DNA from 2 places in the Chelatococcus sp. KU-N122 genome. Region 2 is predicted to be linked to the other one. Evidence: predicted binding sites of a transcription regulator. Region 2 holds the regulator's gene; the other holds the start of a gene.
What was found. Region 2 encodes PhoB, which activates phosphate uptake and scavenging genes when phosphate is short. Its sites were predicted from a motif close to TGTCATNNANCTGTCAT; they were not measured.
Positions count from the first base shown of each region.

Region 1: the regulator PhoB is predicted to act here: its motif matches at 10,027-10,043, upstream of ACZ5PO_RS01620 (alkaline phosphatase).

Region 1 is NZ_AP043981.1:348,444-364,346, forward strand. Features, by position in the region: gene ACZ5PO_RS01570 (KpsF/GutQ family sugar-phosphate isomerase) at 1-35, shown strand, start outside; gene ACZ5PO_RS01575 (NfeD family protein) at 57-503, opposite strand; gene ACZ5PO_RS01580 (SPFH domain-containing protein) at 534-1,469, opposite strand; gene hemH (ferrochelatase) at 1,632-2,705, opposite strand; gene ACZ5PO_RS01590 (bifunctional metallophosphatase/5'-nucleotidase) at 2,909-4,444, shown strand; gene ung (uracil-DNA glycosylase) at 4,419-5,147, shown strand; gene ACZ5PO_RS01600 (Zn-dependent hydrolase) at 5,258-6,505, opposite strand; gene ACZ5PO_RS01605 (ArgE/DapE family deacylase) at 6,520-7,818, opposite strand; gene ACZ5PO_RS01610 (ABC transporter substrate-binding protein) at 7,941-9,116, opposite strand; gene ACZ5PO_RS01615 (TetR/AcrR family transcriptional regulator) at 9,352-9,963, shown strand; gene ACZ5PO_RS01620 (alkaline phosphatase) at 10,091-11,833, shown strand; gene ACZ5PO_RS01625 (hypothetical protein) at 11,901-12,305, shown strand; gene ACZ5PO_RS01630 (ABC transporter ATP-binding protein) at 12,308-12,976, shown strand; gene ACZ5PO_RS01635 (FtsX-like permease family protein) at 12,989-14,242, shown strand; gene ACZ5PO_RS01640 (TetR/AcrR family transcriptional regulator) at 14,216-15,025, opposite strand; gene ACZ5PO_RS01645 (ABC transporter substrate-binding protein) at 15,453-15,903, shown strand, end outside.
Region 2 is NZ_AP043981.1:4,333,707-4,349,609, reverse strand. Features, by position in the region: gene ACZ5PO_RS19585 (lysine--tRNA ligase) at 1-851, shown strand, start outside; gene ACZ5PO_RS19580 (FKBP-type peptidyl-prolyl cis-trans isomerase) at 848-1,270, shown strand; gene ACZ5PO_RS19575 (S24 family peptidase) at 1,331-2,020, opposite strand; gene apaG (Co2+/Mg2+ efflux protein ApaG) at 2,228-2,620, shown strand; gene argE (acetylornithine deacetylase) at 2,628-3,794, shown strand; gene ACZ5PO_RS19560 (Hsp33 family molecular chaperone) at 3,836-4,888, opposite strand; gene argF (ornithine carbamoyltransferase) at 4,885-5,832, opposite strand; gene ACZ5PO_RS19550 (acetylornithine transaminase) at 5,856-7,058, opposite strand; gene ACZ5PO_RS19545 (GcrA family cell cycle regulator) at 7,712-8,239, shown strand; gene phoB (phosphate regulon transcriptional regulator PhoB) at 8,472-9,170, opposite strand; gene phoU (phosphate signaling complex protein PhoU) at 9,186-9,902, opposite strand; gene pstB (phosphate ABC transporter ATP-binding protein PstB) at 10,141-10,962, opposite strand; gene pstA (phosphate ABC transporter permease PstA) at 10,959-11,804, opposite strand; gene pstC (phosphate ABC transporter permease subunit PstC) at 11,809-12,807, opposite strand; gene pstS (phosphate ABC transporter substrate-binding protein PstS) at 12,946-13,995, opposite strand; gene ACZ5PO_RS19510 (ATP-binding protein) at 14,158-15,477, opposite strand; gene ACZ5PO_RS19505 (lysylphosphatidylglycerol synthase domain-containing protein) at 15,544-15,903, opposite strand, start outside.

The sequences.
Region 1 (15,903 bases), 4.0 Mb from region 2:
ATTACCTCGACCTGCTGCGCGCCGGCGTGGCCTGAGCGCTTCCCGACCGCGCGTGATCACTCCACGCGCTCGACCTCCAGGCTGACGCCGACCACCCGCAGCACCCGAACCTGCTCGCCGGCGGCGGCGCTCGGCCCGGTCACGCGCCAGATCGTATCATCGACGCGGATCGTGCCGTGGCCGTCGACGATCGCCGAGGCCAGCGGAAAGCTGCGGCCGATCAGGGCATCGCCACGGCGGTTGAGGAACGGCTGCTCGCCCTCGTCCGGCACGCCCCGCGTCCGGGTGAGCCACCGCGCCGCGAGCACCGCTGCGACAGCGAAGACGCAGAACAACACGAGACTGGCCTGCCAGGGCGGGGCCAAGACCAGGTCGACCAGGCCCGTCGCCACGGCGGCGATGCCGAACCAGACCAGGAAGGCGCCGGGGACGACCATTTCCGCCGCCATCAACACCAGGCCGGCGAGGATGAACAGCCAAGGTCCGAGCGACGAATTCATCATGTCGGGTCGGCGAGCATGGGCGCCACGCCTTCAGGCGCCGGTCGGCGGCACGGTGCCCGCCCGGCGGACGGGAGCGGTGCGCGGGGACGCCCCGGCCGAGCCGTCGCCGAACACCTGCCGCGCGATCTCGGCCATGCCGCCCAGGGTGCCGACGAGGCCGCCCATCTCGTAGGGCACGACGACGACCCTTTGATTGGGCGCCGCCGCCAGGGTGCGGAACGCGTCCACGTATTTTTCCGCCACCAGGAAATTCACCGCCGCCGGATCGCCGGCGGCGATGGCGGACGAGACCACGCCGGTGGCGAGCGCCTCCGCCTGGGCCTGGCGCTCGCGCGCCTCGGCGTCACGGAAGGCGGCCTCCTTGCGGCCCTCGGCGGCCAGGATCTGCGCCTGCTTGTCGCCTTCGGCGCGCAGGATCGCGGCCTGGCGCAAGCCCTCGGCCTCCAGCACGTTGGCGCGCTTCTCGCGTTCGGCCCGCATCTGCCGCGTCATGGCCTCGGCGATGGCCGGCGGCGGAATGATGTCCTTGATCTCGATGCGCGTTATCTTCACGCCCCAGGGCGAGGCGGCTGCATCCATCACGCGCAGCAAGCGCTCGTTGATGTCGTCGCGATGCGACAGCAGCTGGTCGAGGTCCATCGAGCCGACGACGGTGCGGATGTTGGTCATCGTCAGGGTGAGGATGGCGAAGGGCAGATTGGCCACCTCGTAGGAGGCCCGGGCCGCATCGAGCACCTGGTAGAAGGCCACCGCGTCGATGCGCACCCCGGCGTTGTCCTTGGTGATGGCCTCCTGGCTCGGGACGTCGAGCACCTGCTCCATCATGTTGACGCGGTGGCCGACGCGCTCGACGTAGGGCAGGATGAGCCCGAGCCCGGGCCCCAGGGTGCGCGAATACCGGCCGAAGCGCTCGACCGTATAGGCGTAGCCCTGCGGAATGGTGCGCACCCCCGCCGCCGCCGTCATCACGGCGAGCAGCACCAGGGCGATGACGACGATATTGACGCCGAGCGGCACGGCCCCCTCCCGCGCGCCGCGAACCGATTCGGCAGATGCCGGCGCAGCCGAAAGTCTGACCGATCGGCACGGCGCAGCCAAGCCACATCGGCGTCAGCGTCGCCGGCGGCCTCACAACCAGCCCTGGAGCTCCCGCAAGGCCAGATGACGGATCACGGCCATGCCCTCGTCGCTGTCGTTCAAGCAGGGAATGGCGGCGAAGTGCTCGCCGCCGTTGTCGGTAAAGTAGCCGGCGTTCTCGACGCCGATCTCCTCCAGCGTCTCCAGGCAGTCGGCGGAAAAGCCCGGCGTCACCACGGCGAGACGCTTGACGCCGCCGCGGGCGAGCGCCTTCACCGTCTCGTCGGTGTAGGGCGTGAGCCACTCGCCCTTACCGAACCGCGACTGGAAGCTCATGCGCAGGCGATCCTCTCCAAGCCCCATGGCCTCGCCCATGAGCCGCCAGGTCTTGACGCACTGGCAATGGTAGGGGTCGCCCTTGAGCAGGTAGTCCTTGGGCATGCCGTGGAACGAGACCAGGATCACCTCCGGCTCGAAGCTCAGCGCGGCCAGGTGCCGCCTGAGCGAAGTGACGACCGCGTCGATGTAGACCGGATCGTCGTGGTAGGGCGGCGCCGAGCGGATCGTCGGCTGCCAGCGCATCTTCATCAGCGCGCGAAACGCATGGTCGCACACGGTCGCCGTCGTCGCCGCCGCGTATTGCGGGTACAGCGGCAGCAGCAGGATGCGGTCGCAGCCCTGCGCCTGGAGCGCCCGCAGCCGCTCGTCGATGGCCGGAAAGCCGTAGCGCATGGCCCAGTCGACGACCACGCGGCCGTCGACGGCGGCGAGGTCTGCGGCCAGCCTCTCGGCTTGCGCCCGCGTGACCGTCTTCAGCGGCCCCTCGTCGCGCTCGTCGTTCCAGATCGACGCATAGTCGCGGCCCTTCGGCCCGGGCCTCTTGGTCAGGATGATCAGGTTGAGCACCGGCCACCAGATCAGACGCGATGTCTCGATCACCCGGCGATCGGAGAGGAACTCCTTGAGGTAGCGCCGCATCGACCAGTAGTCGGTGCCTTCGGGCGTGCCGAGATTGAGCAGCAGCACGCCGATGCGGCCGGTGGGGGCCGCCGGATGGCCCGCCGGCCGCCCCGCGGCCTGAGGAGCGGGGTTGGCCGGCGGCTCACGTTTGTCTGTGTCGGTCATCGCAGATCGGCTATGGCTCCGCCCGCGGAAGGCGTTGTCCGGTTTCGGGATCGACGTCATGGCCGGGCTTGACCCGGCCATCCATCCGCTCTGAAAACCTGTCGCGGCTCGGGCCTGTTTCTTGAGTCGATGGAGGGCCGGGTCAAGCCCGGCCGTGACGCAGCTGTGGCCGCCTACCCATAGGGGCTTTGGGAGATTGGGGCATGGGTGAGGTAACGCGTCGCGGGGCGCTTGGTGCCCTCGCGCTGCCGATGCTGGCTGCGGCGGGCGGACCGGCGGAGGCGCAGGAGGCGGCGGCCCCGAAGCCGACCTTCAGCTTTCTCCTGGTCAACGACATCTATCGCATGGACGCCGAAGGCGGTCGCGGCGGCTTTCCCAAGCTCGCAGCGGTGGTGAAGGCCGAGCGGGCCCGCGGCGTGCCGATGCTGTTCTGCCACGCCGGCGACACCTTCTCCCCCTCGCTGATGTCGGGCTTCGACCACGGCGCCCACATCGTCGAGCTGACCAACATGGTGGTCCCCGACGTATTCGTGCCGGGCAACCACGAGTTCGACTTCGGCCAGCAGGTCTATCTCCAGCGCATCGGCGAGCTGAACGCGCCGGTCTTCGCCGCCAACCTGCGCGACGCCGAGGGCCGTCCGCTGCCGCGCCATAACGACCGGCAGATCTACGAGCTCGGCGGCGTCAAGGTCGGCCTCGTCGGCCTGGCCCTCACCGAGACGCCGCTGCAGTCGAACCCGGGCGATCTGCGGTTCGGGCCGATCATCGATACGCTGCGGCAGCAGACGCTGGCGCTACGCCAGGAGGGCGCCGAGTTCATCGTGGCGGTGACCCATACCGACCGTGCCATGGACGTCCGCATCGTCAAATCCAAGCTGGTCGACGTGCTGCTCACCGGGCACGACCACGACCTCGCCATCGAGTACGACGACGAGGCGGCGATGGTCGAATCCAACCACGATGCCAATTTCGTCACCTCGGTCGACATCTACGTCAAGCGCACGCCCGCAGCCGAGGGCGCACCGGCAACGCTCGTCTGGTCGCCGGGCTTCCGCATCCACGACACCCTGACGGTCGCGCCCGATCCGGTGGTCCTCGTCCGGGTGCGCCAGCTGGAGCAGGATCTGTCGCGCGCGCTCGACGAGCCGCTGGCCACGCTCGGCGTCGAGCTCGACAGCCGCAACGCCAGCGTGCGCTACCGCGAGACGGCGATCGGTGACCTGTTCGCCGATGCCATCCGCCGCGCCACCGGCGCCGACGTCGCCATCCTCAACGGCGGCGGCATCCGCGGCAACCGCGTCTACCCGGCGGGCTCCATCTTCACCCGCAAGGACGTGCTGACCGAGCTGCCGTTCGGCAACAAGACGGTGGTGGCCACCGTCTCCGGCCAGCAGCTGCGCGCCGCCCTGGAGAACGGCTTCTCCAGGCTCGACAGCCGGGCCGGCCGCTTCCCGCAGATCTCCGGCATGACGGTCGAGGTCGATACCGCCCGGCCGGCGGGGGCGCGCGTCGTATCGGCGCAGGTCGACGGCCGTGCGCTCGAGCCGCAGGCGACCTACACGGTCGCCACCAACGACTTCATGCTGAAGGGCGGCGACGGCTACGCCATGCTCGCCGGCACCTCCGATGCCACCGCCGACACCGGCAACCGCCTGCTGGCCAACGACGTGATGGCCTACCTGCGCAAGCTCGGGACCGTCACCATCAAGACCGATGATCGCATCGCGATCGTCCCCTGAGGCGCGCCTGAGCTACGCGGCGGCCGTCGCGTCCTTCCGGGCCGCAGGCGGCGGCTGGGGCGACCTGCCGTTCTTCGCCGGCGGCGCGGCGGCGCGGCTCGCCGCGACGCTCGATGCGCAGGTGGCGGCCGGCGCCCGCATCCTGCCGGCCCCCGCCGACCTGCTGCGGGCGCTGGTGGCGACGCCGCCCGGCGCGGTGAAGGCGGTGATCCTGGGCCAGGACCCCTACCCGACACCGGGCGACGCGCATGGCCTCGCCTTTTCCGTCGAGCGCGCGGCCAAGCTGCCGCCATCCCTGCGCAACATCTTCAAGGAGCTCGCCGCCGACGTCGGCTGTCCGCCACCAGCGAGCGGATCGCTGGCGCCGTGGGCCGAGCGCGGCGTGCTGCTGCTCAACACCTGCCTCAGCGTCGAGGCCGGCCGGGCCGGCGCCCACCGCAAGCTCGGCTGGGACCGGCTCGCGGATGAGGTGGTCCGCGCCGTCGCGGCGAGCCCCAGGCCTGCGGTGTTCATCCTGTGGGGCGCCGACGCGCGCCGGCGAGCCGCGCTGATCGATCCGGCCCGCCACGGCATCATCGAGTCGGCGCACCCCTCGCCGCTGTCCGCCCACGCCGGCTTCTTCGGCTCGCGACCATTCAGCCGCGCCAACGCCTGGCTCACCGCCCGCGGCGCGGCACCGATCGACTGGGACCTGACGCGCTAGAGCGGGATGATTTTTCTTCGAATCATCATCCCGCTCTAAGTCTTTATTTAAGCATGATCTTTTCCAAAAACCGGCGTCCACTTTTTGGGATCATGCTCTAATCCAGCCGCCTACCGATCCGCCCGCGCGACGGCGGCGTGCAGCAGCACGTTCGCTCCGGGCGCCAGCTCGTCGAGCGACGCGTCCTCGCCGTCGTTGTGGGTGATGCCGCCGCGGCAGGGCGTGAAGATCATGGCGGTGGGGCAGATGCGGGCCAGGAAATAGGCGTCGTGGCCGGCCTGGCTGGCGATGTCCCGATGGCTGTAGCCGAGCGTCGCGGCGGTGTCGCGCACCAGGCCCACCATGGTGTCGTCGAAGATGCGCCCGCCCCAGTTCCAGCGGTCGAGCACCTCGCAGGTGCAGCCGGCCCTGGCCGCCGCCTCGCCCACGGCGCGCTGCACCCGCTCGGCCATGATGCCGGCGATCACCGGATCGTCCTGGCGCACGTCGCACACCACCTGCGCCCATTCGGAGAGAATGCCGGCGCGGTTCGGCCAGGCCTGCAACCGCGGCGCGCTCGCCTTGCCGCCGACGTGGGCGAAGTCCCAGCCGATGTCGTCGACGGCGGCCACCAGACGCGCGCCCGCGACAAGGGCGCTGCGACGGCTCTGCATCGGCCACGGACCGGTATGGGCGGTCTCGCCGCGGAACTCGACGAGCATCCCGTGCGAGGTGTAGCCGTGTGTGACCACGCCGACCTGGATACGCTCCGCGTCGAGGATCGGGCCCTGCTCGATATGCAGTTCCAGGTAGCTGTCGGGAACGATGCCGCCGACCGGCGCCTCGCCGCGATAACCGATGCGCGCGAGCTCGCCGCCCAGGGTGGCGCCGTCGTCGGCCGTGCGCCCGTAGACCCAGTCGCGCTCGTAGACGCCGGCGAAGCAGCCCGAGGCCACCATCGGCGGCGAGAAGCGGGCGCCCTCCTCGTTGGTCCAGTTGACGATCTCGATCGGCCGCCGCGTCACGTGGCCGATATCGTTCAGGGTCCGCACCAGCTCGAGCGCGCCGAGGACGCCGACGATGCCGTCGAAGCGCCCGCCGTTGGCCTGGGTGTCGAGGTGGCTGCCGACCAGCACGGGCGCGAGGTGGTCCTCGCGCCCGGCCCGCCGGCCGAAGATGTTGCCGACCTCGTCGATGCGCACGGTGAGGCCGGCGGCCGCGCACCACTCGACGAACAGGTCGCGGATGGCCTTGTCGGCGTCGCTGAGCGTCAGCCGGCTGAGGCCGCGCCGCCAGGTGCCGATGGCGGCCGATTGCTCGATGGTGGACCAGAAGCGCTGGCCGTCGATGCGGGCATTGGACAGGGTGGGCAGGCTCAAGGTGATGATCCCCCTCAGGCCGCGGCGAGGGGGCGCACGCCGCACCAGTCGGCGATGAAGGTGGCGAGCGCCACCGTCGTCTGCTTGAAGCTCGCCAGATCGAGATACTCGTCAAAGCCGTGCGCGGCAGCGCCTCCGGCGCCGTAGCACAGGCTCGGAATATCGTAGTAGCGCCCGTAGAAGCGGCCGTCGGTCACCGCCGGCAGGATCGATTCCTTGGGCTCGGCACCGGCACCGGCCACGGCGACGTGCGCGCGCCGCATCGCCGCCTCGAAATCCGACCCGGGCTCCAGTACGTAGTCGTCGGCCTGGAAGCCGTTCCACACCACCTCCGGCGGGTTGTTGGACAGGAAGCTGTCGTTGAGCGAGGCGCGGGCGACGACGGCGGCGAGCTCCTGGCGGAACTCGGCCAGCGGCGTGCCGGGCAGCACGGCGATGCGGCAGTCCACCTCGCACCAGGCCGGCGTCGAGCTCGCCCAGTCGCCACCGCGGATCTTGCCCGGGTTGAACTTGATCGGGTTGGCGAGCTTGGAGAACCAGGGGTGGCTCTTGACCCGCTCGTTGAGCTCGCGCGTGAAGGCCTGGATCGCCTGGATGAGGCCGAACGCCGACAGGATGGCGTTGGTGCCGTGCTCGCTTTCCGAGACGTGCACCGGGTGGCCCTGGATCTTCAGCCGGAACCACATGACGCCGACGGTGCCGCGCAGGATGGTCTGGCCGGTGGGCTCGGGGATCAGGCAGGCGTCGGCCCGGTAGCCGCGCGCCAGGGTGGAGAGCGCGCCGTTGCCGGTGCACTCCTCCTCGGTGACGGTCTGCACGTAGATGTCGGAGGCCGGCGCGAAGCCCGCCGTGCGCAGCGCATCGAGCGCGAACACCATGGCCGTCACGCCCGACTTCATGTCGTAGACGCCCCGGCCGTACATGCGGCCGTCACGGATCTCGGGCGCGTAGGGCGGGCTCGCCCACATGTCGAGCGGCCCCTCCGGCACCACGTCCACGTGCCCTTGCAGGATGAGACTGCGGCCCTTGGGCTCGGGCGCCCTGAGCGCCGCGACCACCTGCACCGCCTGTGCGTAGTCGGTGTCCATGACCGGCGAGAAGCCCGGCAGATGCGCCATGTCGACCTCCGCCAGCGTGTAGCGGTCGACCGGCCAGCCGCGTGCGGCGAATTGGCGAGCGATCCAATCCTGGCAAGGACCCTCCTTGCCGCGCACGCTGGGAAAGGAGACCAGCGCCTTCAGCCAGTCGAGCTGCGCAGGCCAGTTCTGCTCCACGGCGGCGGCCAGATCAATCGTCGGTCGGTCCAGAATCAAGACGAACTCCGGGGTGCACGGCAGGTCGAGATCACGTCTCGCCGCCGCGATCCTCGTCCGTCCGGTCCGTCCCGGCAAGAGGGTGCGCGCGCCGCGCAGGGCGGGCTCCCCCCATCCGGTGGCTACTCCGGCATGAGATGCCAACGCTTGCCCTCGAGCTTGACGAGGCGAAGCTTCTTCATCGGCCGGTAGTCGTCGGGAGCGGTCTTGAGGCGGACACCTGGGAGCAACAGCGGAACCACGAAGTCCATGCTCGCCGCTTTGGCCATGATGTTCCGGCGCGAAAGATCGTCTCCACAGAGCTCGATGATTTTTGCCAGAGTTGCCGCCTGAGCATATCCGAGCACATTCAGATAATCATTCTCGTCCGCACGCGGATTATATTTGGCCATCCAGGCGCGAAAAGCCTTCATGTCCGGATCTTCGCTCCATTGCGGGTCGTTGGCGTCTTTGAGAAACGCCGACGATATGAGTCCTTGCGCCTTGTCGAAGCCCGCAGGCTCGATGGCGCCCGCAATGCTGCTGGCGGTATTGGCCACATAGGTCTGCGGCTTCCACCCGGTGTCGTAGGCAGCCCGGATGATCTGGGCACCGAATTTCGGTGTGGCATGGAAGAAAAATGCCGTGGCGCCGGAGGCCTTCAACCTGACGATCTGGGAATCGACCGTCGCATCGGCTGTTTCATAGGTGGCCTCTCCCACCAGCAGCGGCAGCTTGGTGCCCAGAGCGGCCTTGAACCCATCGGCAAAGTCCTTGCCGGAATCGTCCTTGGCGTACATGAGGGCGATCTTCTCGCCGGGCTGCAATTCGAGTATGCGCCGCGCGTAGGCGGCCGCCTCGTCCCGCGAGTTGGGCTGCCAGCCCATGGTCATGGGAAAGTTCGCGGGATCGGCGAACACGGTAGCCCCCGAGCCCAGCAGGATCTGGGGGATTTGCTTACCGTTGAGGTACTTGCGTACGGCAAGCCCGGTCGGGGTGCCGAGGCTGCCAAAAATCAGCGCGACTTCGTCCTGTTCGACGAGCTTGCGCGTCTGCTCGACCGTACGCGGCGGGCTATAGGCATCGTCGAGCGAGAGAAACTTGATCTTCCGGCCGTTGATGCCGCCGGCGTCGTTGATCATGTTGAAGTACGCATCGTGCGCCCTGCCGATCACGCCGTAGGCCGAAACCGGGCCGGAGTAAGGCATCGTCTGGCCGACCCTGATCTCGCCGGCGGTCACGCCCGGCGTCTGCGCGCCTGCGGCCGTCGCCCCGAGCATGCCGGTCAGGACCAGCGCCGTCGCTGCGGATAAACGCATCACCGTGTTCCATCCCTTTCTTGAGTTGTTTTGGACTATGTCGGCACCGCCGTTGTGCGCTAGAATTAAAGCGGCGTTCAAATTTGTCAAACGGCGCGGACGCCCTCGCGCCATGCATGCGACGAGGCACGTGCCTGGTCGCCTTCGAACAGACGGGGTCAGTGCAGTGATCGACCATGGAGCGACGGCTCATGCCGGCAAGGTCAAGAGCAGAGCCCGGATCAAGAGCGCGGCATTGGCGCTGTTCGCAGCCAGGGGAATAGAGGCGGTGTCGACGCGGGAGCTGGCCAACGTATGCGGATTGAAGAACGCCGGCTCCGTGAACTATCATTTCGGCTCGAAGGAAGAGCTGATCGTCGAATTGATCAGGGACGCATCCGCCATCATCGAAGTCGACAGGAACAGGCAACTGGATCTGCTGGAGGCGATGGGGCGCCCGATCTCCGTGCGCGACATCATCACGATATTGGCCGATATGTCGGCGCCGGCGAAGGAGACCAACTCTGCAGGCCGTTATGCCTTGCGGCTCTTGAACGCCGTCTACCAGCAAGACCGGGGGTTGTTGCTGTCCGCCCTGGGCGACGGCGCCGACAGCGGCACGCGCCGATGCCTTTCGCACCTGAGGCGCTTGATCACGCACGTGCCGCCCGACGTGCTGAGAGCGAGGCTGCTGTTGGCAATGGACTACCTGTTCTCGGTGGCGGCGACGCGGGAGGCGGCGGTCGAGCGGCCCAACCGCTGGCTGGAGGTGTGGGGCAAGCCGTTCGCGCACAGCAATCTGCTCGACACCGTCGAGGGCCTGCTATGCTGCAATCCCTCGCAGGACACGCTCGCCAGGCTCGGCTGAGACGGGGGCGCCCGCAATCGTGCCGCGGTTCATCGACGCGCCAGCCACGGGCCTCGCCGGTCCCGTCATCAGAGTGACATTTCCCAAGCCTAGCAGTCAGGCTCCCCGCTTCCGTGCGAGAAACCCAATGCGTGGCCTGATCACGGTTCTCACCGTCACGACCTGTCTCGTCTCGGCCGCCGAGGCGGCGACCATCTATCCCCTGGACCGGGCCGACATCCTGGTGCGGTCGCCCTTCGACCTCAAGGTCGAGTTCGACAAGGTGGTCAAGCCGGACGACGTCAAGGTGACCATCAACGGCAAGCCGGCGCGCGAGGTTCTCGGCAAGGACGTCGAGTTCATCGAGAAGGAAGAGGGCGTCGACGCCTCCGCCGTGCGTATCCGCGCCGCCCAGATCGGCCAGCCCGGATCCTACAAGATCGAAGCGGCGGCCGACGGCGACAGCAAGACGGTGACCTGGAACGTCTACGCCACCCAGGCGACGCCCAAGGCCAAGAACGTCATCTTCTTCCTGGGCGACGGCCTCTCGGTCGCCCATCGCACCGCCGCCCGGCTGATGTCGAAGGGCATGACCGAGGGCAAGGCCAACGGCCACCTGAACATGGACGGCCTCGACCGCATGGCCTTCATCGGCACGTCGGCGACGAACTCCATCAGCACCGACAGCGCCAATTCCATGTCGGCCTACATGACAGGGCACAAGACGGCGGTGAATGCGCTGGGCGTCTACGCCGACCGCACCAAGAACAGCCTGGACGATCCCAAGGTCGAGAACATCGCCGAGGCGCTGCGCCGGGTGACCAAGAAATCCATCGGCGTCGTCTCGGGCGCCGAGATCGAGGATGCGACGCCGGCCGCCGTCATCGCCCACACCCGGCTGCGGGCCGACAAGCCCGAAATCGCAGCCATGTTCCTCGACACCAAGCCCGAGATCATCCTGGGCGGCGGCTCGGCCTATTTCCTGCCCAAGGGCACACCGGGCTCCAAGCGCAAGGACGACAAGGACCTGATCACGGCCTTCCGCGACGACGGCTACGCGCTCGCCACCGACAAGGCCGAGCTCGCCGCCGCCTCCGGCACCAACACCGGCAAAATCCTGGGCCTGTTCCACACCGGCAACATGGACACCGTCCTCGACCGGGAGTTCCTGAAGAAGGGCACCGTGCCGAAGTTCCCCAACCAGCCGGGGCTGGTCGACATGACCAAGGCTGCGCTCGACCAGCTGTCGAAGAACCCGGACGGCTTCTTCCTGATGGTCGAGGGCGCCCTGATCGACAAGCAGTCCCATCCGATGGACTGGGAGCGCGCCGTGTTCGACACCATCGAGTTCGACAAGGCGGTCGGGCTCGGGCTCGAGTTCGCCCGGAAGAACCCGGACACCCTGGTCATCGTCACCTCCGACCACACCCACGGCGTGTCGCTGATCGGCACCATCGACGACGACAAGCCCGGCACCGACATGCGCGAGAAGGTCGGTGTCTACGCGGCCGCGGGCTTTCCCAACTACGAGGACAAGGACGGCGACGGCTATCCCGACCGGATCGACGTGAGCCGGCGGCTGGCGATGTTCGCCGCCGACTTCCCCGACTATTATGAGACCTTCCGGCCGAAGCTGGACGGCCCCTTCGAGCCCACCGTCGCCAAGGGCAAGCAGGAGTACGTCGCCAACGAGGCCTACAAGGACGTGCCCGGCGCCGTGCTGCGCATCGGCAACCTGCCGCGCGAGGCTGAATCCGCCGTGCACGCCGTGGACGATGTCATTCTGCAGGCGACGGGGCCCGGCTCCGATGCCTTCAAGGGCTATATGGAGGAAAGCGACGTCTACCGCATCTTGGTCGACGCCATGGCGCTCGCGCCCGCCCGAGACTGACGCGCGCCACCCCGTGCGGCACCCGGCGATCTCGCGGCGGCAACTCGTGCACGGCGTCGCGGCCGCCATGCTGGCCGCGACGCTCGCGCCGGCATGGGCCGGCGGAGCGACGCTCGATTTCGACGAGCTCTACGGCAAGGTGAGCCCGCTCGGCCTCGCCTTCTCCGACAAGGTCAAGGGGCTGGCGGGCCGCAGCGTCACCATGCGCGGCTTCATCGCGCCGCCGCTGAAGGCCGAGGCCAACTTCTTCGTCCTCACCGAGATCCCGATGTCGATCTGCCCGTTCTGCTCGTCGGACGCCGACTGGCCGGACAACATCGTCGTCATCTATCTCGAGGAGCGGCGGACCTTCGAGCTGGCCAATGCCCTGATCCAGGTCACCGGGCGACTGGAGGTCGGTTCCTGGACCGACCCGGAGACGGGATTCGTCAGTCTGCTGCGGCTCGTCGGTGCAAGCTTCCGGCAGGCGTGACGGTGCCTGCGCTGCGCGTCAGCAATCTGGACATGCGCTTTGCCGGGCTGGGCCGGCCGGCGCTGTCGATCCCCTCCCTCGACCTCGCCGCCGCCGCCCACGTCGCCGTCACCGGCCCCTCCGGATCGGGCAAGACCACCTTGCTCAACCTGCTGACCGGCCTGGAACGGGCCGGCGCCGGCGCCGTGCGCTGGGACGACACCGATGTGTCGTCGCTGACGGAAAGCGCGCGCGACCGTTGGCGTGCCGCCCACGTGGGGCTGGTCATGCAGGAGTTCCACCTGCTGGCTGGCCTGTCGGCGCTCGACAACGTGCTGCTGCCTCAGCGGCTGGCGCACTTACGCCTTCCGGCCGGGCTGCGCGCCAACGCCGAGCGCCTGCTGGCGCGGGTAGGCATCGAGCGCCTCGACCAGGCGGTCGACACCCTGTCGCGCGGCCAGATGCAGCGTGTGGCCGTCGCCCGGGCGCTGGTGGCGCGGCCCGGCATCCTCGTCGCCGACGAGCCGACCGCGAGCCTCGATGCGGAGGCGGGCGCGGCCGTGGCCGACCTGCTGACCGAGCTGGCGCGCGATGTGGGCGCCACGCTGATCGTCGCGACCCACGACCCCTTGTTCCTCCGCCGTTTCGGCCGCGTGCTCCGGCTGGACGCGGGCCGCCTTGTCCAACCCTGAGGGACGCGCCCGATGTTCCGGCTGATAGCGGCGGACCTGCGGCGGCACTGGCTCGGGGCGGCGGCCATCGCGCTGCTGATTGCGCTCGCGACGGCGCTGGGCGTGGTCGTGACCTTGCAGGAGCGCGCGCTGCGGCTCGGCAGCGCGCGGGCAGCGGCGGCCTTCGATCTCGTCGTCGGCGCGCCGGGCAGCGAGACGCAGCTCATTCTGTCGTCGGTCTTCCTGCAGGCCGCGCCGCTGCCGCTGCTGCCCGGCCGGGTGCTCACCGCCCTGCTCGGCGATCCCCGGGTCGCCTGGGCGGCTCCGGTCGGCTTCGGCGACTTCGCGGGCCGCTATCCGATCGTGGGCACCACCCAGTCCCTGGTGGACGGCATCGGCGGGCTCGGCGACGGGAGAGCCTTCGCCAGGCTCGGCGAAGCCATCGTCGGTGCCGACGTGGACCTGGCGATCGGCGACACGATCCGCCCCATGCACGGCGAGAGCCACTGGCCGGCGAGCGTTCACCAGGGCATCACCTACAGGGTGGTGGGCCGCCTGCGCCCCACCGGGACGCCGTGGGACCGCGCCGTGCTGGTGCCGATCGAGGCGGTATGGCGCATCCACGCGCATGGGCCGGACGCCGCCGGCCACGATGGCCACGCCGCCGCGACGGACCGGGCCGCCGACGGCCCGCCGCCTCCTGTCCACTTCGACGCGCCGATCGATCCGGCGGCCTTGACCGCCCCCGACGCGCCGGGCCTGCCGGCCATCGTGGTCAAGCCGCGCACCATTGCCGACGCCTACAAGCTCCGCCAGGAGTGGCGGACGGAGCGCAGCCTCGCGGTCTTTCCCGGCGAGGTGCTGACGCGCCTCTACGCGACGCTCGGCGATGCCCGCACCGTGCTGTCGCTGGTCGCCTGGGGCGCCCAGGCGCTGGTCGCCGCGGCCATCCTGCTCGTGGTGCTGCTGCACGTGCTGCAGCGGCGCCGCCAGATCGGGGCGCTGCGCGCCTTCGGGGCCCGCCGCGAGATCATCGTGCTCGTCGTCTGGCTCGAAGCGTTCGCGATCCTCGCCGCGGGCGTCATGGCCGGCTTCGCCGTCGGCTATGGCGTGGCCCGCCTGCTCTCGGCCACCATCACGGCGACGAGCGGCGTCGCGCTGCCGGTCGCCTTCGCGGCCCAGGACGCGGCGGGGCTGGCTGTCCTCCTTGGTCTCGGCGCCTTGGCCGCCGTCGTGCCGGCCCTGCTCGCCTACCGCCAGTCACCGGCCGCGGCGCTCAGGAGCTGACGGGGCGCCGGCTTGACGGCCTCGCGGCGCTTTTGGGCGCGGCTCGGCGACCTGGGCAGGCTGGGCGGCGTTGGGCGCGAGCATGCCGCCGGTCACAAAGCTCGTGATGGCGCCCAGGATCTCCTCCGGGTCGGCCGGGTTGCAGATGCCCGGCGCGAGCACCTCGAGCCGATGGGTATCCGAAAAGGCATAGAGATAGGCGCCCACCATGAGGGTCAGCCGCCAATAGGCGTCCGCTGTCGAGAGGCTTGGGAGCGCCTCCTGCAAAGCTTCCGCGAACATGCGTGTCGAATCGTCATAGGCGACGCTGCGGAGCTCGTACGAGATCTCCGGCGGCTCGGTATGGAGGCGGGCATGCAGGCGCATGAACGTGCGCCCCCCGGGCGTCTCGCGCATGGCGAGGGCAGGCATGAGAAAGGCGTTCAGGATGTCGCGCAGCTGCGGCCGCTCCGTGCCCGCCTGGAGCGCCTCGAGGCGCCGCACCCGCTCCCGGGCGATCTCAGAGCCGCGGCGCAGGAACGTTTCCCGAAACAGGCCGTCCTTGGATCCGAAATAGTAGTTGATGAGAGCCTGGGTCACCTGCGCCCGCTCGGCCACCGAGCGCAGGCTCGTCCCGGCGTAGCCCTGGTTGGCAAACTCCACCTCGGCGGCGTCCAGGATATCGTCGCGGATGGTGCTCACGCCCTCGGGCCGTCCGGGCCCCGCCCGCTTCTTTCTGCGGACCGCCGCCTTCTTCGCCACGCCGGCGACGGTTGGGCTGGATGGTGCCATGCGTTCGCTCATCGTGGGACCTTCTGTCCACGTCTTGCTCCATCCGAGAGCCTTGGGCGCCCGAACGGAGCTTCTGCTGCGTGAGGTAGCAAGGGAAGCTCCACCGATGATGAGATGTCGAGCACGGCTTGCCCGCAAATTCGGCAGGAGAGCCGGGCCGAGCCCCCCGACGCGCGAGCGGCGGCGCCGCGTGGTGAGCTCCTCCTGGCCTGGGCGGGAAAGTGCCACAGACCGGCCCCCGACCCAAATGGCACGTGAATTGCGTTGATCGGCATCGGCCACCTTCCCTCAATCATGGAATTGACTCGCAAACGGAGCCGCACGTATGATGCGCTTAATTAATTGGTCGTTTAATAAATTCAATCGCCGATCCCGCGCAGCGGGCCCGAGCGAGGGAATGCAAGACGCGCCGGCGCATCGGCGCGACAGGGAGGGACCCATGAAAGCCGCGCTGCTCGGAATTGTCCTGGTCGGATTGGCGGGACGCGCCATGGCGGAGGACGAGATCCGCATCGGGCTGGTCGAGCCCGTCACCGGCTCGGTCGCCTACAACGGCAAGTCCGTGGTGGAGGGAGCCAAGCTCGCGCTGCAGGACATCAACAAGGCCGGCGGCGTGCTCGGCAAGCCGTTGCACCTCATCATCGAGGACGGGCAATGCAAGCCGGCAAACACCGTGAACGCGGTTGAGAAGCTGGTGCAGCGAGACAAGGTCGTCGCCCTCATCGGCGCCTTCTGCAGCTCGGCAACGGCCGCCATCATGCCGATGGCGGCGAAGTACAAGGTCCCGCTCCTGACCGGGGTGTCCTCGAAAGCGGACCTGACCGAGCAGGGCAACCCCTACTTCTTCCGCGCCGCGGAGACGGACGCTCTGCTGGCCAAGGCCTTCTCCG
Region 2 (15,903 bases):
CCAAGTCGAAGGGCAACGGCCTCACCATCGAGGAGTGGCTGGCTTACGGCACGCCCGAGAGCCTGGCCCTGTTCATGTACGCCAAGCCGCGCGAGGCCAAGCGGCTCCACTTCGACGTGATCCCGCGCACCGTCGACGAGTACGGCAGCTTCCTCGACGCCTACACGCGCCAGGATGCCAAGCAGCGGTTGTCGAACCCGGTGTGGCACATCCACGCCGGCAACCCGCCCGCCCCCGAGGTGCTGACCCATCCCGATGCGGCCGGGCGCGGCGCCAAGCCGGCACAGATCTCGTTCTCGCTGCTGCTCAATCTGGCCACGGTCGCCAACGCGGAAAGCAAGGAGGGGCTCTGGGCCTTCCTGAGGCGCTACGCACCGGATGCCACCCCCCAGACCCACCCGCGGCTCGACACGCTGGTGGGCTACGCGGTCCGCTACTTCCAGGACTTCGTGAAGCCGGCCAAAGCCTACCGGCCGGCAGACGACCAGGAGCGGCGCGCGCTCGAACAGCTCGCGGACAAGCTCGCCGGGCTGCCGGCCGACGCCAGCGCCGAGGCGATCCAGGATGTCGTCTACGACGTCGGCCGCACGGTGCCGCGTTACCAGGACTTCAAGGCCAAGGGCGCGACGCAGGAGCGGCCGGGCGTGTCGAACGCCTGGTTCAACGCCCTCTATCAGATCCTGCTCGGCGAGGAGCGCGGGCCGCGTTTCGGCTCCTTCGCCGCCATTCTCGGGCTCGCCGAAACCCGTGCGCTCATCGCCCAGGGCCTGTCCGGCGGACTGATCGCCGCGCACGGCGCCTTTCTGGCCGGCCGCGCCGGCTCCCCTGCCCAGAAGGAAACACGGCAATGAAACGCCACCTGTTCACCCTCGTCGCAACCGCTTTCATGGCAATGACAATGACCGCATCGGCGCAGACCTACGTCACCACCCCCACGGGCCTCAAGTACAAGGACGACGTCGTCGGCACCGGCGCCGAGGCCAAGGCGGGCCAGACCGTCTCCGTGCATTATACCGGCTGGCTCGACGCCGGCGGCAAGCCGGGCGCCAAGTTCGACAGCTCGCGCGACCGCGGCCAACCGTTCTCCTTCTCGCTCGGCAACGGCCAGGTCATCGCCGGCTGGGACAACGGCGTCGCCGGCATGAAGGTGGGCGGCCGGCGCACGCTGGTCATTCCGCCGGACCAGGGCTACGGGGCCCGCGGCGCCGGCGGCGTCATTCCGCCCAATGCCACGCTGATCTTCGACGTGGAGCTTCTCGGCGTCCGCTGAAGCGGAGCCGCCGAGAGCATCGGACCCAAAAAGTGCAAGGCCGGCTTTGGGTCCGATGCTTTAATGCCGCGCCCAGATGATGCGCGCCATCCAGTCGATGTCGTTCAGCGGCAGGATGCGCGCGGGCTGCGCCGGATCGAGCGAGCGGAGCTCCACGGCGAGCGCCGTACGCCTGGCCAGTTCGCTGGCCGCCACTGCGCCGGCCCGCATCCGCACCACCACACGATCGCCCTTGCGCAGGCGCGCGTCCGGCGCGACCACGATGATGTCGCCGTCACGATAGAGCGGCAGCAGCGACGGACCTGACACCTTGAGCCCAAACAGGCGTCCGGACAGCTGGCCTGGGAAGCTGACCTCGTCAAGGCCGGCATCGCGCGGGTAGCCGCCGTCGAAAGCATCGCCAGACGCCATATGGGCCAAGCCCACGAGGGGCACGGCGGGCTGCGGACGCGGCGACGGCACGCGCTGCTTAGATCCGCGCGCCGACCGGGCGCCGTCGGCGGCCGCGTCGTCCGGCGCCCGTCCTGCGACGAGCGCCACGAATTCGTCGAGGCTGGCGCCGGTCGCCTCGAGCACCTTGGCGATCGACTCCGTCGACGGCCAGCGCAGACGCCCGCCCGCCGCCGAGCGCTTCGAGCGATTGAAGGTGGTCGGATCCAGACCCGAGCGCCGCGCGAGCCCCGATGGCGACAGGCCGTAGCGCTCCGCCAGCGCATCGACCGCCCGCCAGATCTGGTCGTGCGACAGCATGATGGACCCACTCCCGGGTTCACGAGCCAAGCGCCTAGGATTTATTACCTTCATCCCGATCTGACAAGCGCGCGGCATGGACCTTGCTCGGCCGCACGCGCACCGATCACGTCATCTTTCGATCGAGCCACCTTCTGCGTTGACGCGGTGCCGCATAACACCCTACGAATCGCTGGCGACGCGTCACCCATGCGATGGAGCCTCGCCATGTACAGGGCAGTGACCCGCGGCATCCAGGTAACCGTCACCCCGCAATTCCTGGAAGAGCAATCGTCGCCCGACCAGGCCCGGTTCTTCTGGGCCTACACGGTCGAGATCGCCAACCTCGGCATCGAAGTGGTGCAGCTGCGAACGCGGCAATGGAAGATCATCGACGGTCGCGGCTCGATGCAGGAGGTGAACGGCCCGGGGGTCGTCGGCGAAGAGCCTCTGATCCTGCCCGGCCACAGCTTCACCTATACAAGCGGCTGCCCGCTCTCGACGCCGGACGGCACCATGAGCGGCCACTATTTCATGGAGAATCGCGAAGGTGAGACCTTCCCCGTCGACATTCCACTGTTTCCGCTCGACAGCCCCTATGTGACCCGTGTCGTTCACTGACACGCCCATGGCCGGCCCGCGCTACACTCCGCTGGCGATGCTCGAGCGGCTGGTCGCGTTCCCCACGGAAAGCGCCACGTCCAACCTGGCCCTGATCGATTTCGTCGAGGATTATCTACGGACGTGGGGCGTCAACGCGATCCGCATCCCCAACGCGACCGGCGACAAGGCGGCGCTCTTCGCCACGATCGGACCGACCGCGGACGGCGGCGTCGTGTTGTCCGGCCACACCGACGTGGTGCCCGTCGCGGGCCAGGTCTGGACGAGCGACCCTTACACGCTCCGGGTCGCCGACGGCAGAGCCTACGGCCGCGGGGCCGTCGACATGAAGGGGTTCGTCGCCACCGCGCTCGCCCTCGTCCCGGATTTTCTGGCGACGCCGCTCACCATCCCGATCCACCTCTTCCTGTCCTATGACGAGGAGATCACCTGCCTCGGCGTGGTCGACGGCATCGCCCGCATGGGCCGGGATCTGCCGACGCCGGGCATGGCGATCGTGGGAGAACCGACCAGCCTGCACGTGACCGACGCGCACAAATCGGTGGTTTCGCTAAGGACCACGGTGGTCGGCCAGGCTGGCCACTCCTCCCGTCCTGCCCTCGGTGCCAGTGCAGTCATGGCCGCCGGCGAGCTTATCGCGGCGCTGGTGCACATCCAGGAACGGCTGATGGAAGAGGGCGATCCGAGCGGCCGCTTCGATCCGCCCTACAGCACTGTTCACGTGGGCGTGGTGTCCGGCGGCGTGGCGCGCAACATCCTCGCTCCCCAATGCCAGTTCCTGTGGGAGTTTCGCGGCTTGCCCGGACGCACGCACGAGGCGGTGGTGACCGAGCTCGACCGCTTCGCAACCGATGTCGTCCTGAAGCGGATGCGACGCGGCGCGCCCGACGCAACGATCGAAACGATCTGCGAAGTGGCCGTCCCGCACCTTGCGCCTCGGCCGGGCTCGCCGGCGGAGGCACTGGCGTTGCGGCTTGCCGGCAGCAACCGCACCATCACGGTGTCCTACGCGACCGAGGCGGGACACTTCCAGAATGCAGGCATCCCCACGGTCGTCTGCGGACCGGGATCGATCGACCAGGCCCACCAGGCGGACGAGTTCATCACGCTGGCGGATCTGAACGCGGGGGAGCTGTTCCTGCGCCGGCTGGCCGACGAGATCAGCCGGCAGTGACGCTGGGCCGGAAGAACCGGCCCAGCCGTCAAAGGTCCGTCTCAGCGCGAGGCAGCGCTGACCTCGCGCTCGACCTCGACCGGATCGAGATCGTAGTGGCGTGAGCAAAATTCGCAGGTCACGCCGATGCGGCCGTCGTCACCCACCATGTCGCGCCGCTCCTGCTGGCTGAAGCGCGTGAGCATGCCCATGATGCGCTCGCGCGAGCATTGGCACGCCTCATGGACGTTCTGGGCCGTGAACACGCGGACCCCGCGCTCGTGGAACAGGCGGAACAGCAGGCCCTCGCTCGACACCGTCGGATCGATCAGCTCGTGATCCTCGGTCGTCTCGACCAAGAGCCGCGCCTCGGTCCAGGCATCGTCCTCCTCGTCCAGCATCGCGTCTTCGCCGCCCGCACCGGGCGGCGCATCGCCCGGCGGCAGGTCGGCGCGGCGCAGCTGGTCCTCCGCCTTGGGCATGAACTGCACCATCAGGCCGCCGGCACGGAAATGGCCGCCATCTTCGCCGGGCACCATTTCTTCACCGACCGCCAGGCGAATGCGGGTCGGGATCTGCTCCGACTGGCTGAAGTAGTGGTGGGCCGCGTCCTCGAGGTTCTGGCCCTCCAGGGCGACGATGCCCTGATAGCGGCTGGCCTCGCTGCCCTGATCGATGGTCATGGCCAGGTGGCCGTTGCCGAGCAGCGCCCCCGTATCGAGCGCATGATCCGCCGTCGCCTGCTCCAACCGCCCGGCGTCGAAGCGGGCGCAGGCCCGCACGCGGTCCGGTGCATCGAAATCGACGACGATCATGTCGATCGGACCGTCGGACCGGGTTTGCAGCTGGAAGCGGCCCTCGAGCTTGAGCGAGGCGCCGAGCAGGACGGTGAGTGCCGTGGCCTCGCCCAGCACGCGCGAGACCGGCGGAGGGTACTTGTGACGGCCGAGGATCCGGTCAACGGCCATACCGAGCTTCACGACGCGCCCGCGCACGTCGAGCCCTTCGATGGCGAACGGCAGGACACGGTCGTCGCCGGCATGGGCCTCGTCGTTCCCGAGCCTCGCCGGCGCGTCCGATCCCTCCGACACGGACGGGCGGTTGCCGCCGCTCATCCCTCGACGGCCCCCAGGCACCAGGCCAGGATGCCCTTCTGGGCGTGCAGCCGGTTCTCGGCCTCGTCGAAGACCACCGACTGGCTGCCGTCCATCACCTCGTCGGTCACCTCCTCGCCGCGATGGGCGGGCAGGCAGTGCATGAAGATGGCGCCCTCGGCCGCCGAGGCCATGAGCTTGGCATTGACCTGGTAGGGCCTGAGCAAATTGTGCCGGCGGCCTTCGTCTTCGTCGCCCATCGACACCCAGCAGTCGGTGACGACGGCCTCGGCGCCCTTTACGGCCTCGAACGGATCGGTCGTCAGCGAGACGCGCCCATCGGCCAGGGCCAGCAGCTCGTCGCTCGGCCTGAGCTCGGGCGGCGTGGCGATGGCGAGCTCGAAATCGAACCGTGCGGCGGCCTGAATCCACGAGGCCAACACATTGTTGGCATCACCCGACCAGGCCACCTTGCGGCCTTCGATCCGCCCCCGGTGCTCCTCGAACGTCAGCACGTCGGCCATGATCTGGCAGGGATGCGAGCACTTGGTGAGCCCGTTGATCACCGGCACGGTGGCGTGCCGGGCCAGCTCCAGCATGGCATCGTGGTCGAGGATGCGGATCATCATGGCGTCCACGTAGCGTGACATGACCCGCGCGGTATCGGCGATCGATTCCCCCCGCCCGAGCTGCATCTCCGCCCCTGTCAGCATGATGGCGTCGCCGCCGAGCTCGCGCATGGCGAGATCGAACGACACACGCGTGCGGGTCGACGGCTTGTCGAAGATCATGGCCAGCGTCTTGCCCACCAGCGGCCGGCTCAGCGGCGGCTCGCCTTTGCGACGGCTGGCCTTGAGGCGCGCGCTGGCGTCGAGCACGACCCGCAGTTCCGCGCCGGTGAAATCGGCGAGGTCCAGGAAGTGACGAGCCTGCTCGCCGGCGTACCGGGCGCCGCCCCCGTTCATGACGGCCTTCTTGCTGGGGCTCATCAGGCTGCTCCCCGCCTCTCGCCCCGCAGGTCCGTCTCGAGCTGCCGCGCCGCGGCCGCGATCCGCTCGATCCCATCGGCGACCTCGGCCTCGCCGATGATGAGCGGCGGCAGCAGACGGACGGTGTTCTCGCCCGCGCCGATCAGCAGCAGATGCTGCTTCTGCGCCGCCGCGATGAAATCCGTGTTGGGAACGTTCATCTTCAGTCCGAGCATGAGGCCCTCGCCGCGCACCTCGACGATGAGCGACGAGAAGCGGTCCTTGATCTCCGCGAGCCGCTGCTTCAGCAGCAGGCCCATGGCGCGCACGTGCTCCAGAAAGCCCGGCGCCAGGATCACGTCGAGCACCGCGTTGCCGACCGCCATGGCCAGGGGATTGCCGCCGAAGGTGGTGCCGTGCACGCCAGCGGTCATCCCCTTGCCCGCCTCTTCGGTCGACAGGCAGGCACCGAGCGGGAAGCCGCCGCCGATGCCCTTGGCGATGCCCATGATGTCCGGCGCGACGCCGGACCATTCGTAGGCGAAGAGCTTGCCCGTCCGGCCCACGCCGGTCTGCACCTCGTCGAAGATCAGCAGCAGCCCATGCTGGTCGCACAGGGCGCGCAGCGCCTTCAGCTTGGCCGGATCGACCACGCGGACGCCGCCCTCGCCCTGGATCGGCTCGATCAGGATGGCCGCCGTCTCCGGCCCGATCGCGGCCTTGAGCGCGTCGTCATCGGTCAGCGGCACCTGATCGAAGCCGTCGACCTTGGGGCCGAAACCCTCCAGGTATTTGGCCTGACCGCCGGCCGCTATGGTGGCCAGCGTGCGGCCGTGGAACGCCCCCTCGAAGGTGATGATGCGGTAGCGCCCGGGCTCGCCGTTGGCCGCATGATACTTGCGCGCCATCTTGATGGCGCATTCCAGCGCCTCGGCGCCCGAATTGGTGAAGAACACGCGGTCGGCGAAGGTGGCGTCCACCAGCCGCTGCGCCAGGCGCTCGCCCTCGGGGATCCGATACAAGTTCGACGTATGCCAGACCTTGGTGGCCTGGGTGGTCAGCGCCTCGACCAGGTGAGGATGGGCATGACCAAGCGAGTTCACCGCAACGCCGGCGCCGAAGTCGAGATATCGTTCGCCGTCACGCGTGACGAGCCACAAGCCCTCTCCCCGGTCGAATTGCAGATCGGCGCGCGCAAAGGTCGGCAGAAGCGGCGAGGTCACGGGTCGGATCTCCTCATGCGGGATCACTTCGGTTCAATCGGCTGATGTTCGCAAGAGCCGATCCGCATGTCGAAGCCGCCGTCCGCGGCTGGGTGGCGGCTCCCGCCCGGATGGCGTCATCCGGGCGCATGGACGCTCCAGCACATCGAATCTGGAGTGCTTCGTCCCGGCCGCGTGGCCCCACGCAAACGGCAAGCGCTCCGCAGCGGCGTGAATTCGGACGGCCTTGCGGCCAGCGAAATCCCCAAAAATCAAAGTGCCGCCCAGCGGGGGGCGGCACTACCTCTATTCTAGGGACCCGGCTCCGGCTGTCAATTTCAAAGCGTACATTGGTACGGCGAGCGGCTTTTGCAACGCGCCTCGATTTTATGCACAGGTTCGGACGGCGGCGATTTCGATTGTTGCTGCAATAGCGACATTGGCGGCGCAAAACGGGCGCATTCGGACTCGGTTTCGTCACCTTCCTGGGGAAAACATCCACCGCACCGGGGCCGGTCTTGGCGCAGACTTGCGTCATCTTGTATGGTCCTGCGTGTGAACCACGACATGTCGTGGGTAAACCGGTCATTGGTGATGGTCCCGCTGCGCTGCGACGAGGAGCGTGCGCAATCGCGGAGGGATTCCCAATGGCGGCGCTGAGCACGGAGGGGCGGATGAACGATCCTGGAAACATCTGGAGCGATGACCGCGTCGAGCTGCTGAAGCGGCTATGGGCCGAGGGGTTGAGCGCCAGCCAGATCGCAACGGCCATGGGTGGCATCACGCGCAACGCGGTGATCGGCAAGGTCCATCGCCTGGGCCTCTCGGGACGGGCGAAGGCGCCGGCGTCCGGCACGCCCAAGCCCCGCAAGAGCGTGGGGACGCCCCCCCGCCCCGCCGTAGCGACAGCGCGGCCGACCCATGGCCCGGCCGTCCAGGGCAATACCGTGCTCGCCGTCAGCATGCGTATCGAGCCCGACGAGTACGCGCCGCCGGCCGCCCGGACGCTGCCCGATGTCGTGGTGCCGATGTCCGAGCGCGTGACGATCACGGAGCTGCGCGAGAACATGTGCCGCTGGCCGCTGGGAGATCCGACGTCGGCCGAGTTCCGCTTCTGCGGCAATCGCACGACCCCCGGGCAGCCCTACTGCAGCCACCACGCCCGCATCGCCTATCAGCCGCCCGAGCGGCGCAGGCGCTAGAGCTAGAGCATTTCGCCATTGGATGAGATCATCCAATGGCAGAGAAATGCTCATAACGTTTTGAATCTGGAGCATGTCTACCCGATCAGATGAGCCCATCTGATCGGGTAGACGCACGTCAACTTGTCGAATCTGAAGTGCGCTTCCCCGCTGTCATGAGGGGGGCTCGCCCGTGGTCATGACGGCGACAGACGGGCAGAGACGGGGCGCGACATCGGCGCCCCGCACAACCTCAATCCCGCGCAAAGGTCTCGTCGAAGGCGTAGCCGGCGCCGCGTACGGTGCGGATCGGATCGGGCTTGCGGGGCCGGTTGATCGCCTTGCGCAGGCGGCCGACATGCACGTCCACGGTCCGCTCGTCGATGTAGACGTCGTGGCCCCACACGCCGTCGAGCAGCTGTTCGCGGGAGAACACCCGTCCGGGGCTCTGCATCAGAAATTCGAGCAGGCGAAACTCCGTCGGCCCGAGGTGCAGCTCGCGGCTCGAACGCCGCACCCGCCTCGTCTCGCGATCGAGCTCGATGTCGCCGGCCGTCAGCAGGTTGGCGACGTGGGACGGCTTGGCACGCCGCAGCAACGCCCGCACGCGCGCCAGCAATTCCGGCACCGAAAACGGCTTGACGACGTAGTCGTCGGCCCCGGTCGCCAGGCCGCGGACACGCTCGGCTTCCTCGCCACGCGCGGTCAGCATGATGACCGGCAGCCGCTCCGTTTCCTGTCGGGAGCGTATGCGCCGGCACAGCTCGATGCCGGACAAGCCCGGCAACATCCAATCGAGCAGCACGAGATCGGGCACCAGCTCCCGCAGCCTGATCTCGGCATCGTCGCCCCGGGACACCGTGTCGACGTCATAGCCTTCCGCCTCGAGATTGTACCTCAGCAGCAGGCTCAACGGCTCCTCGTCCTCGACGATCAGAATGCGTGTCCCCATCCCCCCACCATTCCGTTAGCTCTTCGTCGCGTCGATCGTCGTGAAGCTCGACTTGTCGGCCTTGGGGCGTTCCGGGCCCAGAGGCTCGCCGGTAACGAGGTAGTTGATGGTTTCAGCGATATTGGTCGTATGATCGCCAATGCGCTCGATGTTCTTGGCGCAGAACAACAGATGCGCGCAGAAGCCGATGTTGCGCGGGTCTTCCATCATGTAAGTCAACAGCTCGCGGAACAGCGAGGTGTAGAGCGCATCGATGTCGCCGTCCCGGTTCCAGACCTCGAGGGCGACGTTGGCGTCGTGCTGGGTGTAGCCGTCGAGCACGTCCTTGAGCTGCTCCTGCACCAGATCGCTCATGTGCTGCACGCCCACGACGATCTTCGGCGGCTGGAACTGGCTGCCGATGGCCACCGCGCGCTTGGCGATGTTCTTGGCGAGATCGCCAATCCGCTCGATGTCGCCGGCGACACGGATGGCGGAGATGATCTCGCGCAGGTCGACGGCCATCGGCTGGCGCCGCGCAATGGTCAGGACCGCACGTTCCTCCACCTCGCGCTGGAGATTGTCCAGACGGATGTCGGCCGCGATGATCGACTGCGCCAACTCGGTGTCCCGGCGTACGAGCGCCCGCGTCGCGTCGTCCAACATCTTTTCGGCAAAGCCGCCCATCTCCACCACGGTGCTCCGCAGCGAAGACAGCTCGGTGTCGAAGGCGGAGACGGTATGCTCGGTCATCGCACTCTGCTCCTGGTTCGTTCAAGCATGGTGCTGATTGGTCAAAGGCGGCTCGCCAAGACCCACATGCTCTCGGTCTCGATATTCAAATGCCTCCGCCGCGACCGGAACCGGAGGCGCCGTCCCTGGAGCATTTCGCAATTGGATGAGGTCATCCAATTGCAGAAAAATGCTCCAACTCTTTTCACCTGGAGCGCTTCCTTTGCGATTGGGTGGGTCCACCCAACCGCGAAGCGCTCTAGCCGAAGCGCCCGGTGATGTAGTCCTGCGTGCGCGAGTCGGTCGGCGACGTGAAGATCTTCGACGTCGGACCGAACTCGACCAGCTCTCCCAGATACATGAAGGCCGTGTTCTCGGACACGCGCGCCGCCTGCTGCATGTTGTGCGTGACGATGGCGATCGTGTAGTCGCTCTTGAGCTCGTCGATCAGCTCCTCGATCTTGGCCGTCGAGATCGGATCCAGCGCGGAGCACGGCTCGTCGAGCAGGATGACCTCGGGACGGATCGCCACGGTACGGGCGATGCACAGGCGCTGCTGCTGACCGCCCGAGAGGCTCAAGCCGCTCGCGTTGAGCTTGTTCTTCACCTCGTCCCAGATCGCCGCGCGGCGCAGCGAGGATTCGATGCGGTCGTCGAGCTCGCTCTTCGGCACCTTCTCGTACAGGCGGATGCCGAAGGCGATGTTGTCGTAGATGCTCATCGGGAACGGCGTCGGCTTCTGGAACACCATGCCGACCCGCGAGCGCAGGATGTTCAGGTCCTGCTTCGGCGCCAGGATGTTGTCGCCGTCGAGCAACACTTCGCCCTCCGCGCGCTGCCCCGGGTAGAGATCATACATCCGGTTCAGGATGCGCAGCAGGGTGGACTTGCCGCAGCCGGAAGGCCCGATGAAGGCGGTGACCTTGCGGTCATAGAGCGGGAGGTTGATCCCCTTCAGCGCCAGCGAGTCACCGTAGTAGAAGCGCAGGTCGCGGACCGAGATCTTCTCCTTGAGGCCCTGATTGGAGGCCGCCGGCTTAGAGGCCGCGATTTCGATGGCGGAGACGCTGGATTCGCTCATTTCTGGGTCCTCGCAGAAAGCACGCGCGCCGCAATGGAGAGGGTCAGCACGGCTAGAGTGATGATGAGCGCTCCAGTCCAGGCCAGCTTCTGCCAGTCCGCGTAGGGCGACAGAGCGAACTGGAAGATGACGACCGGAAGGCTCGCCATCGGCCCGTTCAGGTTCGTGCTGCCGAACTGGTTGTTGAGCGCGGTGAACAGCAGCGGCGCGGTCTCGCCGGAGACACGGGCGATGGCGAGCAGCACGCCGGTGATCATGCCGGCGCGAGCCGCCCGATAGGCGATCCGCCGGATGACGAAGTGGCGCGGCATGCCAAGGGCCGAGGCCGCCTCGCGCAACGGGTTGGGAACCAGCAGCAGCATGTCCTCGGTGGTGCGCACGACCACGGGGATCACGATGACCGCCAACGCCGCCGCACCGGCGATTGCCGAGAAGTGGCCCATCTGCACCACCAGGACCTCATAGATGAAGAGGCCGACGACGATGGAGGGGGCGCTGAGCAGGATGTCGTTGATGAAGCGGACGATGGTCGTCAGCCTGGTGTGCCGGCCATATTCCGCCATGTAGGTGCCGGCCAGCATGCCGATGGGCGTGCCGATCAGGACGCCGATGACCGTCATGATCAGGCTGCCGACGATGGCATTCTGGAGACCGCCGGCCGACCCCGGCGGCGGCGTGTTCTGGGTGAACACTGCGGCGCTGAGGCCGCTGAAGCCCTCCCACAGCAGGGTCGCCAGGATGATCACCAGCCAGGTCAAGCCGAAGGCTGCGGCGGCCCAGCAAAGACCCATCATGACGCCGTTGGAGCGCTTGCGCCCCGCGAATGATACGCGCGCGGTCATGCTCTCACTTCCCCTGCTGCTTTTCGAGACGCAGCAGCATGAGCCGCGCGAATGCGAGAACGATGAAGGTGATGACGAAGAGGAGCAGGCCGAGCGCGATCAGCGACGAGGTGTAGAGATCGCCCACGGCCTCGGTGAACTCATTGGCAATTGTGGCCGAGATCGTCGTGCCCGGCTGCAGGATCGACGCCGAGATCTTGTGGGCGTTGCCGATGACGAAGGTGACCGCCATGGTCTCGCCCAGGGCCCGGCCGAGGCCCAGCATGACGCCGCCGATCACGCCGACGCGGGTGTAGGGGATGACGACGTTGCGGATCACTTCCCACGTGGTGCAGCCTACGCCGTAGGCGGCCTCCTTGAGCACCGGGGGCACGGTCTCGAACACGTCGCGGGAGATCGAGGTGATGAACGGCAGCACCATGATCGCCAGGATGAGACCGGCGGTGAGGATACCGATGCCGTAAGGCGGGCCGGCGAAGATCGACGACAGGACGGGAACGTTACCGAACACCGAGATCAGGAACGGCTGCAAGGTCCCCTGCAGGAAGGGCGCGAAGACGAAGAGGCCCCAGATGCCGTAGATGATCGACGGGATGCCGGCCAGGAGCTCCACGGCGATGCCGATCGGCCGGCGCAGAAACGGCGGGCACAGCTCGGTGAGGAAGATGGCGATGCCGAGGCCCACGGGAACGGCGATCAGCATGGCGATGAGCGAGGTCACCAGCGTGCCGTAGATCGGCGCCAGGGCGCCGAACTTCTCGGTCACCGGGTTCCAAGACTGCGATGTGATGAAGCCGAAACCGAACTCCCGCAGCGCGGGCAGCGCGCCGGCGATCAGGGCAATGATGACGCCGCCAAGGAGCACCAGCACAAGAAAGGCGGCGCCGCGCGTCAGGTTGAAGAAGGCGAGGTCCCCCATTCGGAAGCCCCGCAGCACCGACGCGCGGTCGACGGTTTTCGCCGCCGGCTCGGCCGTACTGGAGTTCAGCGCTACATCAGCCATCGGTGATCGTTCCCGGACGTCGGACATGCCCTACCCGCGTTCACTCAAGAGACCCAACGGGGCGAAGGCGGGACGCATGATCGAAGTGAAATGACGCGGCAAGGCGTTACCGCCTTGCCGCATTCGACAGATCGACTATCAGTTGGAGGCCGCCGGCATCACCGGCTTGCCGCTGGCGTCGACCACCTGAGCCCATTCCTTCTTGACCAGGCCGACGACCTTGTCGGGCATGGGGATGTAGTCGAGCTCCTCGGCGAGGCCGGCGCCCTTGGCATAGGCCCAGCCGAAGAACTTGAGCGCTTCGCCAGCCGCCGCCGCGTCCTGCGGCTTCTTGTGCATCAGGATGAAGGTGGCAGCCGTGATCGGCCAGGAGTCGGCGCCCGGCTCGTCGGTCAGGATGACGCCGAAGCCCGGGACCGAGCTCCAGTCGGCATTGGCGGCGGCCGCCTGGAACGACTTGGTCTCGGGACCGACGACCTTGCCGTCCTTGTTCTTCATCTTGGCGAAAAGCAGCTTGTTCTGCTTGGCGTAGGCATACTCGACGTAGCCGATCGAGCCCTTGGTCTGCGCGACGTTGGCGGCCACGCCCTCATTGCCCTTGGCGCCGAGGCCGACCGGCCACTCGACCGCAGTCGCGGAGCCGACCTTCGACTTCCAGTCCGCGCTCACCTTGCTCAGGTAGTCGGTGAAGTTGAAGGTGGTGCCGGAGCCGTCCGAACGACGAACCACCGCGATCGCCGTCGACGGCAGGTTCACGCCGGCGTTGAGCGCCTTGATGGCGGCGTCATCCCACGTCTTGATCTCGCCCAGGAAGATCTTGGCGAGCGTGGGACCGTCCAGGACGAGCTGGCCCGGCTGCACGCCCTCGAGGTTCACGACCGGCACGATGCCGCCCATCACCATCGGGAACTGGATCAGGCCGTCCTTCTCAAGCTGCTCGCCCTTCAGCGGGGCATCGGTGGCGCCGAACGTGACCGTCCGAGCCTGGATCTGCTTGATGCCGCCGCCCGAGCCGATCGACTGATAGTTCAGGCTGGCGCCCGAATCCTTCTTGTAGGCCTCGGCCCACTTTGCATACACGGGATAGGGGAAGCTCGCGCCGGCGCCGGAGATTTCGGCGGCGAAGGACAGCGTCGCAAAGCCGACGGCGGCAATACCGGCCGCAGCGATGAACGATTGAAACTTCACGGGGTCTCTCCTTAAGGGGTTGCAATAGGCCTCAGGCATTGCCGACGGTCGGCCGCGCCAGTTGCTCGCGTACAGTGAAGCCCCTTTGCGCGGCCTACGTATGACCTCTCGATGACAGTCGAATGACACGGCAGATCCTTTGCCCGCCAACGACTGCCGCGCTCAGCCCTGCATGCGGCCGGCAGCCTTCTGGTCGCCGAAGAGGGGCAAGATGACGCGGAACAGGGCACCGTGGCCGAGCTCGCTTTCGATTTGCAGGCGCCCGCGATGGTGGTTGACGATATGCTTGACGATAGCGAGCCCGAGGCCCGTGCCGCCCTTCTCCCGGCTGGCGGCGACATCGACGCGGTAGAAGCGCTCGGTCAGCCTCGGCACGTGCTCCGGCCCGATGCCCGGGCCGAAATCGCGCACCGAGATCGAGATCTCATTATCGTTCGCCGCCCCCCCTTCCGGGGGCGCCGCCACGGTGATGACGACCCGCTTGCCCGACTGGCCGTACTTGACGGCGTTCTCGATCAGGTTCTCGAACACCCGGAGCAATTCGTCGCGGTCGCCGGGGACGATCACCGGCGTGGACGGCGCCACCAGCTCGAGCGCCACGCCCCGATCGCCGGCCAGCGGGCTCAGCGTGTCCATGATGTGCTTGACCAGGCCCAGCACGTCCACGGGCGTCGCCGGCTGCACGTGGGCGCGCATTTCGATGCGCGACAGCGACAGCAGGTCGTCGATCAGGCGCGACATGCGCTGGGCCTGGTCGCGCATGATGCCGAGGAAGCGCTCGCGCGCCACCACGTCGTTGCGCGCCGGGCCCTGCAACGTTTCGATGAACCCCATCAACGACGCGAGCGGCGTGCGCAGCTCATGGCTGGCGTTGGCGACGAAATCGACGCGCATGTGCTCCAGGCGCCGGGCAGCCGTCTGATCGCGAAAGAACAGCAGCGCGCCCTTGTCGCCGCCGGCCACGACGAACGGGGTGATGGCGACCGCGTACACGCGCTCGGCCGCGCCTCGATGGGAGAACTCGACGATCTGCGCTTCGCCCGACTTGAGCACGTCATCGAGCCCCTCCAGCACCGCCGGGGCCCGCAACGTGAAGGACAGCGGCTGAGCGATCCGCAACGTCGGGAACGACCCCCGAGCCTCCGGTGTGGCGTCGATCACCACGCTGCGGCGGTCGACGAGCAGCGCCGGATCGGGAATGGCGGCCATCAGCGCGGCGATGCCAGCAGCATCCGCCTTGTCGCTCGACCGTCCGGCGGCCGGCACGCCGATCGGCATGCGGTCCCTGAACAGCAACAGGGTCACCAGGACGGCTGTGCCCGACGCGGCCAGCATCCAGAGATTGAGGCCATGCTCCGCCATGGCGATCAGCACGAAGACGGCGCACGTCGTCGCCGTCGCACGCAAGGCAACGTAGCGGCCGCGCAGAGCCCGCACCTGGAAGGATGTCTCGGAAGACGTGCGTTGCTCAGGCGGTGCCAAGGTCACGACCTCCCAGCCGGCGGCGAGCATCCCCTTGCGGCGTTCTAACCAAGAGATACTACCGATTTACGGAGGTGCCGTCCGAATCTGCGCGCGCAAACGCTTTCTGATCTCGTGGCCCCCCAGCAGGACCAGAGCCAGGACGAACGGAACCAGATAGTAATAGAGGCGAAAGAGCAGCAACGCCCCCAGCACCCGCTCTCCAGGCAAAGCCGACAAGGCGACGAGGATCGTGGCCTCGAAGACGCCCAGCCCCCCGGGCGCGTGGCTGGCGATGCCGAGCATGCAGGCGCAGACGTAGATCGCCAGAAAGGTCTCGTAGCTCAGGCCGTGGCCGAGCGGCAGCAGCGCGTAGAGCACGCCGGCGCCGGCGCAGACATCGCCCGCCCCCAGGATCATCTGGCCGAGCGTCAGACGGAAGCCGGG